DNA from 3 places in the Shewanella sp. MF05960 genome. Region 3 is predicted to be linked to each of the others. Evidence: predicted binding sites of a transcription regulator. Region 3 holds the regulator's gene; each other region holds the start of a gene.
The links. The regulator sigma-54, encoded in region 3, starts transcription at its own class of promoters, with help from an activator protein. The targets are predictions, from matches to a motif close to GTTGGCACGNNNNTNGNNT.

Region 1: ACROAE_RS12475 (BON domain-containing protein) is a predicted target of sigma-54. The motif match lies at 3,238-3,256, and genes of this name have one in related genera.
Region 2: ACROAE_RS19490 (GSCFA domain-containing protein) is a predicted target of sigma-54. The motif match lies at 2,817-2,835, and genes of this name have one in related genera.

The regions. Positions count from the first base shown of each region.
Region 1 covers NZ_JBOZPS010000011.1:19,037-24,216, forward strand. Annotated here, with positions in the region: gene ACROAE_RS12465 (sigma-54 interaction domain-containing protein) at 1,015-2,376, opposite strand; gene ACROAE_RS12470 (hypothetical protein) at 2,637-3,131, shown strand; gene ACROAE_RS12475 (BON domain-containing protein) at 3,305-3,865, shown strand; gene ACROAE_RS12480 (TetR/AcrR family transcriptional regulator) at 4,435-5,019, shown strand; gene ACROAE_RS12485 (NlpC/P60 family protein) at 5,118-5,180, shown strand, end outside.
Region 2 covers NZ_JBOZPS010000029.1:7,515-12,694, forward strand. Annotated here, with positions in the region: gene ACROAE_RS19475 (efflux RND transporter periplasmic adaptor subunit) at 1-739, opposite strand, end outside; gene ACROAE_RS19480 (TetR/AcrR family transcriptional regulator) at 965-1,615, shown strand; gene ACROAE_RS19485 (autotransporter outer membrane beta-barrel domain-containing protein) at 1,709-2,626, shown strand; gene ACROAE_RS19490 (GSCFA domain-containing protein) at 2,893-4,638, shown strand; gene ACROAE_RS19495 (hypothetical protein) at 4,913-5,161, opposite strand; gene ACROAE_RS19500 (motility associated factor glycosyltransferase family protein) at 5,158-5,180, opposite strand, start outside.
Region 3 covers NZ_JBOZPS010000004.1:194,367-199,546, reverse strand. Annotated here, with positions in the region: gene ACROAE_RS05745 (HPr family phosphocarrier protein) at 1-112, opposite strand, end outside; gene rapZ (RNase adapter RapZ) at 133-996, opposite strand; gene ptsN (PTS IIA-like nitrogen regulatory protein PtsN) at 993-1,436, opposite strand; gene hpf (ribosome hibernation promoting factor) at 1,439-1,726, opposite strand; gene ACROAE_RS05725 (RNA polymerase factor sigma-54) at 1,751-3,235, opposite strand; gene lptB (LPS export ABC transporter ATP-binding protein) at 3,644-4,375, opposite strand; gene lptA (lipopolysaccharide transport periplasmic protein LptA) at 4,372-4,953, opposite strand; gene lptC (LPS export ABC transporter periplasmic protein LptC) at 4,940-5,180, opposite strand, start outside.

The DNA of each region.
Region 1 (5,180 bases), on a different contig from region 3:
CGTATACGAAACAATAAAGCATATTGTAAATGGGAGTAGTCCAATAAAAACGCTATTCCTTATAATAATAAAGGTTGGCGATAACGCTAAAAAAGCGCCTGCTAACACAGCAAAAAATATGGTAACTATATTTAATGTTTTAAGTATACGACTATCCATATGGTTCATTTAACGTTTTAGTATTTATGCGATGCGTATTTATCTCGCTTAGACCAGTGAAAACACGCACAGTTAACTATCTGTATGCAAATAACTTATCAGCTTTCAATTAAATACACCATACTGAAAAACGCGAATGTGAATTGACTTAAAAACACTCAAAACTAATTAAGTTTGAATATGACGGTATACCCATCCAGTTTCGCTCACTCATGATGAACTCTATATGGATTGGATAAACTGGGTCAACTAAGGATTAGGAAAGCGAGATAACTATGCATTCCAAACACATATTGGGGCATAAATGAGTTACGTATATTGCTTGCAACAGTTCAAATTCAACTCTGAACTTGAGGTCGTTGAAGAAAATGACGTGAGTCCAGACATGGATGTCTGGCTAGCTTTAGAGGGGAAGGGACGCCCCATCTGAAGCGTTAGCATTTTCGAATAAGGCTGAAGAACACCGAAACGCGGTCAAAAGCTGGATAATTTTCCGTCGCAATTTTTTCGCTGCTGTTGTTTGGTTAAAAAGCGAAAATGTTGCCGGAACGGCAGGGGTGATCCAAGAGGGGATTGCTGTTGATCCCCTTTTGGCCCGTGCAGGGTGGAACCTTGCGATCTTAATCTGGTGTGGGCGAAGCGCCACGACGTTAGTGGCCGCAGGCCATTGTACAAAAGAACAAAGCTAACACCTGGATCCCGGCTCAAAAGCATTGCCGGGATGACGATATTGGTGTGCCCGACTCAAAAGCACTGCCGGGATGACAATATTGGTGTGTCCCAGCTTAAAAGTATTGCCGGGATGATTGGATTGGTAAATTCCAACTCAGAATCTCTTCTGGGATGATGAGTTTCTTAATCTTCTGAGCTGGTTTGATCTTCGTATTTACTCAGTTTGTTGTACAAGGTTTTGACACTAATGCCGAGTTGCTTGGCTGTGTCATTTTTATTGCCGGCGGTTTGATCGAGTGCTTGATAGATTGCGACTTTTTCAAGTTCATCTAAACGCATACCTGCGGGGATTTGGACATCTTCTTCCGCTGACTCGGTAGACGGTTCTAGCGGGTTAATATTGATATGGCTGACATCAATAATATCGTCGGCAAGAATATAAGCGCGTTCGATTGCATGCTTTAACTCTCGCACATTGCCAGGCCATTTTTGTTGTTGAATAAGAGCTAAAGCATCGTCAGTAAAAGCTTTACTGAGCTTTTCTGCAGCATTGCGGTAGGCTAAAAAGTGTTGGGCGAGTCCGCTAATGTCGTTGCCACGGTCACGTAACGGCGGCACGTTGATAGGAAAATGCGCTAAGCGGAAATACAAATCTTCACGAAAATGTCCGTTTTCAATGGCTTTAGCGGGATCGCGGTTGGTTGCTGCCACAATACGGACATTGGCTTTTTTTACATTAGGGCTGCCGACTTGGCGATATTCGTTATTTTCGAGTACCCGTAACAGTTTAACCTGATGCTCGAGTGGCATTTCGGTGACTTCGTCTAAAAATAACGTGCCACCTTCAGCTTGTTCAAATACGCCGGAATGATCTCGATGTGCGCCTGTAAACGCGCCTTTCACATGGCCAAATAATTCACTGTCGACTAGTTCTGGGCTTAATGCGCCGCAGTTAATGGCAATAAATGGCTCGTTAACACGGTTGCTGGCTAAGTGAATCGTATTGGCAACCAACTCTTTGCCGGCTCCGCTTTCACCAATAATCAATACATTACTGTCTGTTACCGCAACCTTACGCGTCGTTCTGTACAGCTTGTGCATGGCTCGTGATGAACCCACTAGTAAACCATATTGATCAAGCTCGCTTGAAAAAGGTTGGTGTTTTTTAGCCGATTTGGTCACTAAGTCTTGGGCAAAATCTTCTAAGGTATCGTCAATCAACGTCATATCGTAAGGCTGACGAAAATGATAACCCGCCCCAGTTGCCATTAATTTGTCTAGGTTGGGGTTCGGTTTGCCTTCGCTTAAAAAGATAAATTCGATATCAGCCATTAATTCGCTATTGGCGATATCGAGATAGTCTTGTTGGCTTAAATTGGCGAGTTCGATAATGGCCACATCTACGGCATTGTCTTCAAGTTGAGCTAGCCAAGGTCGCTCGATGCTACTGGCTATTTTATTGAAATGTTGGCAACTCGGAATTTGTAAGAGCTGAGTTTGTGTTTGCGGCTGGCGCAAATGGTAAAAAAGTACTGGACGACCCATGCCGATATCACTCCCTGTCTGTTAATAACCAATGTATGTCGAAGATGTAGATTTGACAATTACAGGCGGTAATTTTTTCCTGTTCGGCGTTTTCCCCGAGGCTTGTTTATTAGCATAACAATTTAAAATCAGTAGGTTAATTAAACTTTGTCAATGTGCACGGATTATGCAAGTAAACATAATGACTTAATTTTACATTTATTAGCAAGTCATCATGCATGTTAATGATAATCATTAACTAATGATAAGGAGATATGACGTTGAATAGAACACGATCAAATGAGGTTATGCACGACGGAAGCGACTTATGGTTACTCAATGAAGCCATTGATTTATGCCAAGCAGGACAACAGTTTTATACCCAGGCCACAAAGGGGGCCGACGACTACAATATCAAACGTATTTTTAGCCATATGGCAGAGATCAGAAAAAGTATCTTAAGCCGACTAACGGCATTGTTTAAGCAGGTTGAGCCGAGATATCCGCAAACGATTGAGAGTATTAATACGTTAAGGCCGTCGCTGAGCCCTTTTTATGCCGAAGCAGAGAGAGCCATAGAACAAAAGCGTTTGGCAAAAGCCATTAAGGTACTGGTTACCGCAGAACAGTATGTGTTAAATCGACTGAAACTTGCCGCTAAGCGTGCCAATAGCCAACAAGTCACCCGGCAATTGGCTGAGGGCATCGCATCGCTGCAAATAAGCTGCGACAGCATGAAAAACTTGCAGTTTAACGAGTCGACTCCATCACCCTGAAAATTTTACATCATGTCGGTAAAAAAGTCCGATATTCACTCACTGCTATTAACGGATTTACAGTGGAATAAAATAACAAGTTAATTTAAAACAGACTGTTATAAAACTTGGCACAGTTCGCGCATTACCTAATATGTAAAACAGCATTAACACTAACAATGGAGAATATCTTTATGAAAAAGACTACATTATCAGTATTAACAAGCATCGTTCTTGGTTCAATGGCATTTACTGCAAACGCAGCTCAAGATTGGCAGGATGATGCAAAAGATGCATGGATTGATGGTAAAGCTGAAACCACGTTACTGTTAAACACCAACTTAAACTCTTTTGATATTAATACCGACGTAATCGACGGTAATGTGACCTTAACGGGTAAAGTAAACAGCAGTGTTGATAAAGCGCTGGCTGCAGAATTAGTAAAAAGTGTCGATGGCGTTAACGAAGTTAATAACGAATTAACGGTGATGAAGCAGCACAGCAGCGACAAAGATCATGACAGTGATACTTTAGTCGACACCTTAACTGACTCGAAAGTGGCAACCGTGGTGAAAACGCGTTTATTATTTTCAACCGACATATCGGGTACCGAGATTGATGTAGACGTTGAGAATGGCGTAGTCACCTTAGAAGGTACGGTGTCGAGTGATGCCGAACGTGATTTAGCCCTAACCATTGCCAAAAATACCGATGACGTTAAAGAGGTTGTCGATGAGTTACGCATTACTGGGTAATCGTGATTGATATAGCATATTATTAACCAGCCTTCGGGCTGGTTTTTTTATGGGGCAATTTTTAATAGGGTCACTTTTTAATGGAGTAACTTTTTACTGGGGGCAAGCATGATATGCATGATGACAAAATAAGCCGCGATTATTTGGTAGTATCACCGAGATATTGCTCTGTTTTTGTTGTGGCTGCGAGTGCACTGTTAAGCGGTTGCAGTAGCATGTTATGCCAGGCGCAAACAGACAAGGCGACCGATCCCATAAGCTAGTATGACCAGCAAAAACAGTGTGAGCAGCGGGTGAATCAACATATCGATGATGAACGTCGCCAACAACGCTCAGACATTCAACAGTTGCTAGACGAATCTATTAAGCAAAATACCCGCTAACTTTTTCACACAGACCTGAGCATCGTAGTTTTACTACTCAGAACTTGTACCAAGACTTTACGCCAATACCTTATCTGTTCTTTTTCATCATTTTATCCGTAATTGTGTCCAATGTTATCGATAAACTGGAAATAAATAGACGACTGGTCTATTTTTGTTTATCGTAGCGCCAAAATTGGAGATCCTATGAACAAAAATACTACCAGTAAGCAGTCAATTTGTGCTGTCGGTGAAAAGCTGTTTGCTTTACATGGATACAGCGCTGTTGGGATTAAACTTATTCTTGATGAAGTGGGCATTCCGAAAGGCTCGTTTTATCACTATTTTGCCAGTAAAGAGGCGTTTGCCGCAGAAGTCGCACAATACTATTTTGGCCAACGTATTGCGCCGATTGCCATGGACCCTAACGCTAGCTTTAAAACCAATGTGACAGCTGTATTAGGCGGTTACCATCAACTGATTGAATTTTTGTTTAGTGACAGTCAGCCCCGTGGCTGTTTAATGGGTAATTTATTGGTTGAAGTCAATCCGCAAATGACCTTATTGCATAAAACGCTTAATCAACTGTTTGACCAGTGGTTGAGTCTGTTTAATGCGCTTATTGAACAAGGTCAGCAGCAAGGTTTTATTAAAACCGATATGACCGCGAACGTATTATCGAACATTTTTTGGTCAAATTGGCAGGGGACTATGCTACGCTGTCAAATTAAAGCGGATAAAACAGCAGCAAAGCGCGCCATTGTGCAATGTATGCAGCTGATTACCCGTTAAATTAACCTTTATTCAGTGGCTTGTGACGTATTTTGATTGTGTATTTATCTAAAGGTCTTTATATTTCGGTGATTTTTTCGGGTCTGGAGTGAGTCGAGTTGGCTAAAAGAATATTATTTGCTTGTTTAGTGGTGTTGTTGTCTGCGTGTGCATCTAACCCG
Region 2 (5,180 bases), on a different contig from region 3:
CAATTTTGGCGGTAAAAGTTTGTTTGCCTACACGCACGTCGACACCTTGTTGCGCTGTTAATTGCTGCGCGATATCAACCGGCACACCAATATAAGCCACAGGTTGGCTGTTACCGACTAAATTAAACACCGCACTGCCAAGGGCAATCACCTCACCAAGATTATGATAACGTTGGCTAATGACGCCATCAAATGGCGCGAGTAAGGTTGATTTCTCAAGCTTTAACTTAGCGGCGCTCAAGCTGGCTTCAATGCGCTTTTGATTGGCTTGAAGGCTAATCACCTGTTGCTGGGTTTCATCGAGTTGTTGCGCCGACACATAGTTTTGCGTTTTCAATTTTTCAGTACGCACCAGGGTGCTTTTGGCTAAATCAATATCGGCTTGAGTTTGTAATAGGCTTGCTTCTAGTTGTTGTTTTTCTGCAACTAATAAGTCGGTGTCTAATTGGGCTAACACCTGGCCTTTTGTGACCACATCACCACTGTCTACCACAATATTATTGAGTTTACCCGCTAACTCAAATCCTATGCCTGTGGTGTTTGCTGAGCGGATGGTACCGGTATAGGTTTGCATTTGTTGGTAACGATCATTAAGCACTAAGCTTTGCGCTAATACCGACTGATACTCAACGGTTTGCGAATGCTCTTTAACCTCAGAGCCACAACCACTTAATAGCATTATGCTCAACCCTAATGCACAGTAGCGAAGATGTTGGGTGAATGACCTGACAGCAAACATAATTATTCCCTTAAAGCGATATGTGGTTTGGCAATGACTCATCGTTAACAATATGGAATGGCAGAAGCCTGCACGACATACCGTAAGATGTAACTTAATTGTTAACTCGACTTGGTAGTCTAATTTTATAAAACTAGACTGTCCAGTCTATTTTTGGTTATGATGATTTAATTGTACAGATACAACCCTTCAATTTTTACGCTCGTTTAAGCCTATGGAAAACACATGACAAAAGAGACGTCAGCCACAAACAATGACGAACAAGTTAACTTGAGCCGCAGTGAACAAAAGCGCAATCAAGTGCTTGAGTCGGCAATGGAGTTGTTTTGCCACAAAGGTTTTCCGTTAACCAGTATGGACGAGGTTGCCAAACATGCGGGTGTATCAAAGCAGACGGTATACTCGCACTTTGGCTCTAAAGATGATTTGTTCGTTGCCGCAATAGACTCTAAGTGTGTAGTACATCAACTCACTGACGATGCCTTAATTGATGCAACCGATCCGCAGCGAGTGATATTGCTATTTGCCAAACAGTTTGGTGAATTGATAGTCAGTAAAGACACCATGACTGTATTTAAAACTTGCGTCGCACAAGCAGAGACTCACCCAGAAGTGTCCAAACTGTTTTACGATGCAGGGCCAAAACATATTTTGGGATTAATTCGCGAATATTTAACCAAGGTTAACCAACACGGTGAGTATTATTTCGCTAACCCTCACGACAGTGCGGTAAGGTTATGTTTAATGTTATTTGGTGAGCTAAAATTACGCTTAGAATTAGCATTAGAGACTGATCACTTGTTAGTAAGTAGACAACAATACTTACAAGATACCGCTGAGATGTTTTTGCGGGCTCACAAAGTTGCGATAAAATAATACCTAGGATTTGAACTGAAGCGCGACTAAATCAGTATTGGTTCAGATAGTTTACGCTACTCATCATTTTATTTTGAAAGGATGCACATCGTTATGACATCTTATAAAGCTGTTATCGCTAAGCCCAATACTCTGAGCTTATTGATTAAATCGTTATTGTTAATCCCAGGGTTATTACTCAGCCAACAGGCCTTAGCCGCGCCAGACCGTTCACCATTTTCATTAACGGTTGCGCGTACGTCCGCAGCTACTGCCGATGTTGGTGCTAATGAGCTTCAGCGTGACGCCTGGAAAACCAGTTTTTCAGCCTCAATGCCATTAAATCGTCAATGGTCACTGGGGGCGAATGTCGGTTACGACAACCTCGATTACGATTGGCGCATTAATCAGGCCACGCCATTACGCTCTAACGAGCAAGACTGGTCAACGGTTCATCAATACAGCGCAGGGTTATCAATCACATATCGTCTAGATAATCACTGGATGTTTTTAGTGGCACCGCAATTAAAATATGCTTATGCCGATACTGCCTCATCATCTAATGCCCAAAGCTATGGTGTTGTAGCATCCAGTATGTACCGTTTTGACTCAGGTAATATGTTGGGTTTTGGTGTGGCGTATTTAAATGATATTTCCGAAGTGCGCACCGTGCCGTATTTAGCCGTTCGCTGGCAAATCAACGACAAGTTAGTGCTAGCTAACCCGTTTCAAGCCGGTTTTAGTGGCCCAGCAGGCCTAGAACTGAGCTATCAGTATCGCCCAGATATTGATTTTGGTATCGGTAGTTCAAAACGGACAGAGCGCTTTTTGATAGCAGATGACGATCAAACCATTGAGATCGACGAATGGGTTGCTTTTGTCCGCGCAGGCTGGAAAGCCACCGACAATGTGAGTGTAAACGCCTATGCCGGTTACTACTTTGGCGGCGAAATGGAACTGAGCGAGCCTGATGTCACCGAAGACATAGAAGACCAGGCCGCATTTGGCTTGGTGTTTAAGTTAACGTTTTAAATTGATAGATAGATAGAACGTTTTAAAGCAAAAAATGCCGCTGATATCAGCGGCATTTTTGTCGGAACAATTAAATTAATATTCTATTAGTAAAATTTTCATTAACAATAAATTCGAAAATAAGTAAATTATCATAAATTTAAGAAATAAATATCAACTATCTTGAAAAGGTCTTTCATATAACAGCTATGCTGGCGCAAAATGTGCATAATTTTTAAATTGTTTAATAATTGGCATCTAGCTTTCATAACAATGAGTATAAAACGATGACAACAAAAAATTTATCGCCATATGAATTACAAAAGCAACAGCATTTTTGGAAAACTGGTGTTGCACAAGTCAATTTAGGAACAGAACAATTTGAATTACTTAGTAACCTAGCAATTGACTGTAAAAAAGGAGCAATCGCCTCCATAGGGTCATGCTTTGCTCAACATGTAGGTAAGTGGTTAATAAACAATAATTATCCTTTTATTCAAAGCAAATTAGATTCTACCCAAGTATCTAGTTTTGCTTTAGGAAACATCTATACACCACGGTGCTTTTTGCAGTGGCTAAAGTTAGATAATAATGAAAATCATCAACATGATATATATTACTGCCAGAAAACTGACACCTATCTTGATTTACTCAGGCCAAATGTCTATCCACAAGGTTTTACATCGAAAAGCGAGTTAGAGTATTCTCGTCTTGAAGCAAAGGAAGAGTTGATTAGTACCTTGTCTTCAACAAACACTCTTATTTTTACTTTAGGGTTAACCGAAGCTTGGAAAGATGGTAATAACATATACTACCCAAGTTGCCCTGGAATTATTGCGGGAAAATTTGATAAAGAAATTTATAAGCTGCATGAATTTAATTATAATGAAATATTGTCAGATTTGTTAAAAATCCATCAATGTTTGAAAGAACTCAATCCTAACCTTAATATTATACTTACCGTATCACCTGTGCCGCTAACGGCGACGGCTACAGATAAACACATCCTTGTCGCGAGTCAATATTCAAAAGCGGTGTTGCGGGCAGTTGCTGGTTACCTTTCTGATTCTTTTGAAGATATGAACTATTTCCCTTCATTTGAAATTATTTCAGTTAATTCAAATAATGACTTTAGATTCGAAGATAATAGAAGGACGGTTTCCGCAAGTGGTGTTGAATACGTAATGAAACATTTTCAAACCGCTTTAAATGTTAGTAATACATTGATTAAGCCACCAATTAGTAGTGCAATCAATGAAATTGCATGTGAAGAAGAACAGCTCGAAGCTTTCAGTTTATTATCTCAATCATCACAAAGCCAAGCTTTGACGCAAATAACACTCGTCGGTGATAGCCATATGGGGAAATTATCAACTGCACTTAAAGCTCTGAATACTCCTTTTTCTGGTGGGATGATCATGAACGGTTCTGGATTTGCTCAAAAGAAATTTGCGCTTTGTAAAACAGAATATTTTGTCCCTCTGGAAAATGCACCTTCTAGGCAGCTTTGGGCTTCCGCATTACTAAATATAAAATCTCATGAGAAGTTAGGTCATAATGAACAATCAATTATTATTAGTAATATTGGATTGCAAACGCATCAAAATGCTGCTCGATTTGCAGCTTGGTTACAAGCGCAAGATAGTAGAATTAATAATCCATTAGGATTACAAAATTTTGTAGATTTTTTCCATGAAGATCAATCTGAACAATTATCTATATTGATATCACTAAAAGACAATGGGCATAATGTAATCGTGGTCTCAGATCCGCCCTTTTCTCAGTACTTTGATGAGTCAAAATCTGCTTCGAAAATAATCTATGCATATCATAGTGCACTTCGTTATGTATTGGAGCAGTTCGATATTCCTTTCTTTGATGCAGCTAGATTATTTGACGAGGAAATTACTGAGCCAATGGAATATGTTTCGAACGTATCGTATTCAGATGGTCAGCACGACTGGATCCATGGTAATGAGCTCTACTATGAATGGCTCTCTAGGAAGTTATTAAAATTCACAGAAAAAGTTTAAAAATGTTCGATTATAGGATTAGTTCTTACAAGACGAGATCATTAATGTTCTTTGGGCAATATCTTGGAGCCATTGATGATCTCCGTCATTGTGTAAACAGTCACCAATCCGTTGTTCGATATACTATTGCTTTTCAGTGAGTAGTGATTGTTGATTCATATGTGACAAGTAGCAAATCAATTGATATTAGTAGTCCTAAATACAGGTACGATATTGAAATAGACATGATTACAGTAGGCAGATAATATTCCTTCAGTCGTTACAATTAGCGGTTCTAATAACATAGCATTTCAACTAAATCATATTCTAAAAAGTCTGCCAGAGAGAGCCAGTCGTTTCGCTCTTGAGCAGCAAGGATCAATGGTAGAATATTTATTATAGATTGTTGATTCCTATGACTTATCAATTCAGTTTCAAGTAAATCAATGCATTTGTGAAACTGTTGAGCTGCTTCAGCTTCTTTCCCAGACCTCATAAGATTAGATGTTTTTACTAGTTGTGATACGAGTATGGATGTTGTCATAATGTTAACTCTTTGAATG
Region 3 (5,180 bases):
CTTGAATTAGGGTGATTTCAGCATCAAAGTCAGCAGCCAGTATCGCTAGTTTTGTGGCTGCTCGTGCATGTAAACCTAATTTATTTGAGATGGTGACTTGGCGCTCAAGCATGGCTAGCACTCCACATAGGACTAAAGCTGATCTTCACTGATATTTAGCTCTCTGTGGCGGGCGTTGACTGTGTGTTTACTGCCTTGTCTAAATCGCTTAGCGAGTTGGTCTGTGATATAAACTGAGCGATGTTGTCCGCCTGTACAGCCGATGGCGATGGTTAAATAACTGCGATTATTACGCTCTAAATGTGGCATCCAGGTTTCGAATAGATTTTCGATTTGCCAAATAAACTTATTCACCAGAGGCTGACGGCCAAGAAACTCTTGCACAGGCTCATCAAGACCTGTTAATGGTCTTAATTCTATTTCCCAGTGCGGGTTAGGTAAAAAGCGCACGTCGAACATAAAGTCTGCTTCGGTCGGCATACCGTGTTTAAAGCCAAACGATTCAAAATTAATCACTAACTCTTTATCAACACTGCCAAGCAATATTTGTCTTACTTGATCGCTTAGCTCGTAAATATTGAGTGCCGATGTATCGACATAGTGATCAACCATTTTGGCGATAGGTTCGAGTAAGCGGCCTTCTAATTTAATCGCTTCTTGTAATGAAATATGGTTTTTAGATAGTGGGTGTAATCTGCGTGTTTCGCTGTAGCGTTTAAGTAAAACTTTGTCGCTAGAGTTTAAGAAAAAACTGGTAATTTCGGTATCAGGTTGCAGTATTTCAAGTTGTTCTTGAAGCACTTTGCCTTGTTCGGCAATATTGCGCACATCAACACTAATCGCTACTAGGTCATTATTGCCTTTTAACTGAGCCAATAAGGTGCCAATTAGCGGCAATGGCAGGTTATCAACACAGTAATAGCCTAGGTCTTCTAGTACTCTTAATGCTACTGATTTACCTGAGCCTGACCGTCCTGATACGATAACAAGTTTCATGCCGTAATTACCTGATAGAGTTCTGTTGAATCGTGGATTTTACGCAGCTGTTTTAGTACTTGTTTGTCGCTGAGTTTTTGGGCCATCGAAGATAAGGTGCTTAAGTGTTGTTGGCACTGATCTGCAGGAACTAATAATGCAAATAAGATATCGACAGGTTGTTTATCGATGGCATCGAACGAAATGGGTTCTTCGCATTTTACAAAGATCGCAATAGGGTGATCGATTGTCGTTAATCGGCCATGAGGTATTGCAATACCATTACCTATACCTGTGCTACCCATTTTTTCTCTTGCGATAAGGCTTTCAAACACCTCTTGCGAAGACAGGGTCGGGTACTGGGCAGCGACTAAATCGCTGATAAGTTCCAGTACCTTTTTCTTACTGCCCGGTGTGGCACAGGTGGTGCATTCCGGCTGCAGGATGGTACAAAGTTCCATCGTTAGTGTTTTGTATACTTCTCTTTGTGTTTAATTACCTGACGATCGAGCTTATCTATCAGGGCGTCTATTGCTGCATACATGTCTGTATGTTCTGACATTGCAAAAATTTCTCCGCCCTTTAGGCTGACTTTAGCTTCTGCTTTTTGTTGTAATTTTTCTACGTTGAGTACAACGTGAACATTATTGATCTGATCGAAGTGCCGTTCAAGCTTTGAAAACTTTTCCTGAACGTATTCACGTAAAGATTCGGTTATTTCAACATGATGCCCTGATAAATTGATCTGCATTACACTTCTCCATTGTTGAGTGATTTATAAACTCTTACGTTGGTTTGAGGGCGGTATCATCATTGCCTCACGGTATTTTGCAATCGTACGACGAGCAACGTTTATGCCCTGTTCGGCCAGTAGTTGAGCCATTTTGCTGTCGCTAAGCGGCTTTTTCTGGTTTTCTGCAGCAACCAACTTTTTAATAAATGCACGGATTGCTGTCGATGAGCACTCTCCGCCATCATCAGTGCTGACATGACTAGAGAAAAAGTATTTTAATTCAAACAACCCTCGTGGGGTGTGCATGTATTTTTGAGTGGTCACGCGCGAAATGGTCGATTCATGCATTTCTACGGCTTCAGCAATGTCATTTAATACCATAGGTTTCATGGCTTCTTCGCCATATTCGAAAAAACCTTGTTGGAATTGCACAATGCAATTGGCTACTTTTAACAAGGTATCGTTACGGCTTTCAATGCTTTTGATAAACCATTTAGCTTCTTGCAAATGACCTCGTATAAACTGAGTATCAGATGGGTTTTTACTGCTGCGAGCCATTGCTGCATATTGCTGATTAACACCGATTTTAGGCATGTTATCTGGATTGAGTTCAACAACCCAACGGCCATTCTTTTTAAATACTGTGACATCAGGGATCACGTATTCGTCATCGACGGCAGTGATCAATAAGCCAGGACGCGGATTAAGAGATTGAATTAAGGTAATGGCATCACGTAACTCATCTTCTTTTAAACGCGTTTTACGCATTAATAATCTAAAGTCACGCCCAGCGATTAAATCCAAATAATCTTTGATGAGCATTCGCGCATTTTCAATGTGCGGAGTTGAGTCTGCATATTGTGACAGTTGAATGAGTAGACATTCACTAAGGTCACGTGCAGCAACACCTACGGGGTCAAAATGTTGAATTCGCTTTAACACCGCTTGAACCTCATCAAGCTCAACATTTTCATCGCCCATAGCTTCTAGTATTTCTTCAGTGCTTTGGGTTAGATAGCCGCGTTCATCTATTGCGTCAATGATGGCTGTTGCGATGGCAAGGTCGGTGTCTGAAAATGGCGTTAAGTTTTTTTGCCACTCTAAATGTTCATATAAGCCTTCGGTGGTTTCCCCTTGAAAAGGCATATCATCGTCACGCATGCTGGCACTACCAGACCCTGACATCGGTGAGGCGGTATAGACTTCATCCCAGGTCGTGTCCATGGGCATGTCGTCCATAGTTTCTTTACTGATGGATTCTGTGGTGTCGATGGTTGAAGTATCTTTTTCGACACTCACATTACTGTTGTCACTGAAGTCTGTGTCTGATTGATCGCGACTTTCTTTTAAGGGATCTTTAGCTTGAGAAAATTCATCTTCTATTTCAAGCAATGGATTTGAGTCCAGCGCCTGTTGGATTTCTTGCTGTAGCTCCAATGAAGATAATTGCAGCAAGCGGATGGCTTGCTGCAATTGAGGGGTCATAGTGAGATGCTGACCCATTTTAAGTTGGAGTGACGCTTTCATTTACCGCTTATCCCTAGATGATTTCCATAAAAATAACAATCTCGAAAAACTGTAATGGGGTGTCACGTACGTCAATGACATTTCACGCAATTTAGGTATCGTTCAATGGAATGAATTAGATAGGCTAAAAGGCGTATACCCAATCAACTTGAAGATACGTGTTTCAGAGCTTCACCGTGTTTTCAATACTAGGCGCGTTAATGCGGTAATGTAGGCACCTTATAAATTAACGCAACAACGTAGTGGGAACACGGTGAAACTCCCAAGGGGCAAGTTTTACACGCGTTCATGCTGTGTTATTGATTTTGGAAAGGGAACGACCATTAACCGCAATCAATGCCTTGCCTAAACGCGTGTAAATTCTTGCTGAAATCGAGTATCTTCAGGTTGTTTGGGTATATAACTTAACTATAGCTTGAATTGTTCACCTAAGTACACAGCTCGAACTTGTTGATTGCTCAAGATCTCTTCAGGTGTTCCTTCGGCAATTAAATTACCTTGGCTTACGATGTAAGCTCTTTCACATACATCGAGTGTTTCGCGAACATTATGGTCAGTGATCAGTACACCTAATCCACGACTTTTTAGCTGCTGGATAATTTTTTTAATGTCGATAACCGAAATCGGATCAACCCCCGCAAAAGGTTCATCAAGCAAAATGAATTTAGGGTTAGCAGCGAGTGCTCGGGCAATTTCGACTCGACGGCGTTCACCGCCAGACAATGACATGCCTTGGCTGTCGCGAATGTGAGTAATGTGAAACTCTTCCAGTAAATGCTGGAGCTGTTCAATACGTTCGTCATTACTGAGTTCTTTGCGGGTTTGTAACACCGCCATGATATTGTCGTGCACGGTGAGTTTTCGAAAAATACTGGCTTCTTGTGGTAAATAACCAATCCCTTTACGGGCTCTAAGATGCATTGGGTCAGCGGTGAGGTCGTCATTATCAATTAATATACGGCCTTTATCACTTTTGACTAACCCTACAACCATGTAAAACGTGGTTGTTTTACCGGCACCATTAGGGCCAAGTAAACCGACAATTTGCCCCGTTTTTACAGTTAAGCTGACGTCTTTTACGACTTGACGCGCTTTATAGCTTTTGGCTAGGTTTTCAGCTGTTAAGGTAATTTGGCTCATGGTTTTATCTGCTTGTTGACAGGGATCTCAGGCAGCTTTTGTTTTGGCGCTGACTCGTCTTGGAAATTTTCTGGTTGAATAATCGTGATGACGCGATCTTGGCCTTTACCGGTACTCTCAGCAATTAACTCTTGGGCTTTAATGTTGTATTTAATTAGGTTGCCCGTGACTTGGCTGCCTGCTTGGTCTAGCTTGGCATTACCGGTTAACGTCAGAGTTGTTGTGGCGAGATCGTAACTGATTTCGTTGGCACTGGCGGTACCGATGTTACCGTCGTCGAGTTCTTGAGAAAATGTCGCGGGTTTGCCCGTCGCGATTAAGCGTTTTGATACGCCGTTTTTGGGGGTAAATGCGCGTAATTCGTCGGCATTAATATTAATCGTGCCTTGCACAATAGTCACGGGGCCATTAAAGACAATTTGATTGTTTTTAATGTCGGCAGATTGGCTCACTGCAGCAATTTTCAATTCTTGTTTGAGATCACCTTGTTTTGCCATTGCTGGAATGCTCAGCATGCAAAGTAAGCCACTTAATAGTAATGCGGCATTGGCGCGAGGATGTCGATTATTGTGACTCATATGTTCCTTCTACTTTGCTTAGTAGCGATAATTTTTGCGTATTCAAGTCAGCATGTAGGCCTAAGCCTTGGATCATAAACCCTTTACCTTTGATATACACCATCTCTTGTGAGCTGCCTATCATGGTCGTTAAATCTAGGGTGACTGCTTGTGTGGTCACTGACTGTAACGGTTCTTCAATATCAATTGCATCGATAATAACATTATTTTCTAAGCTGACTTTATTG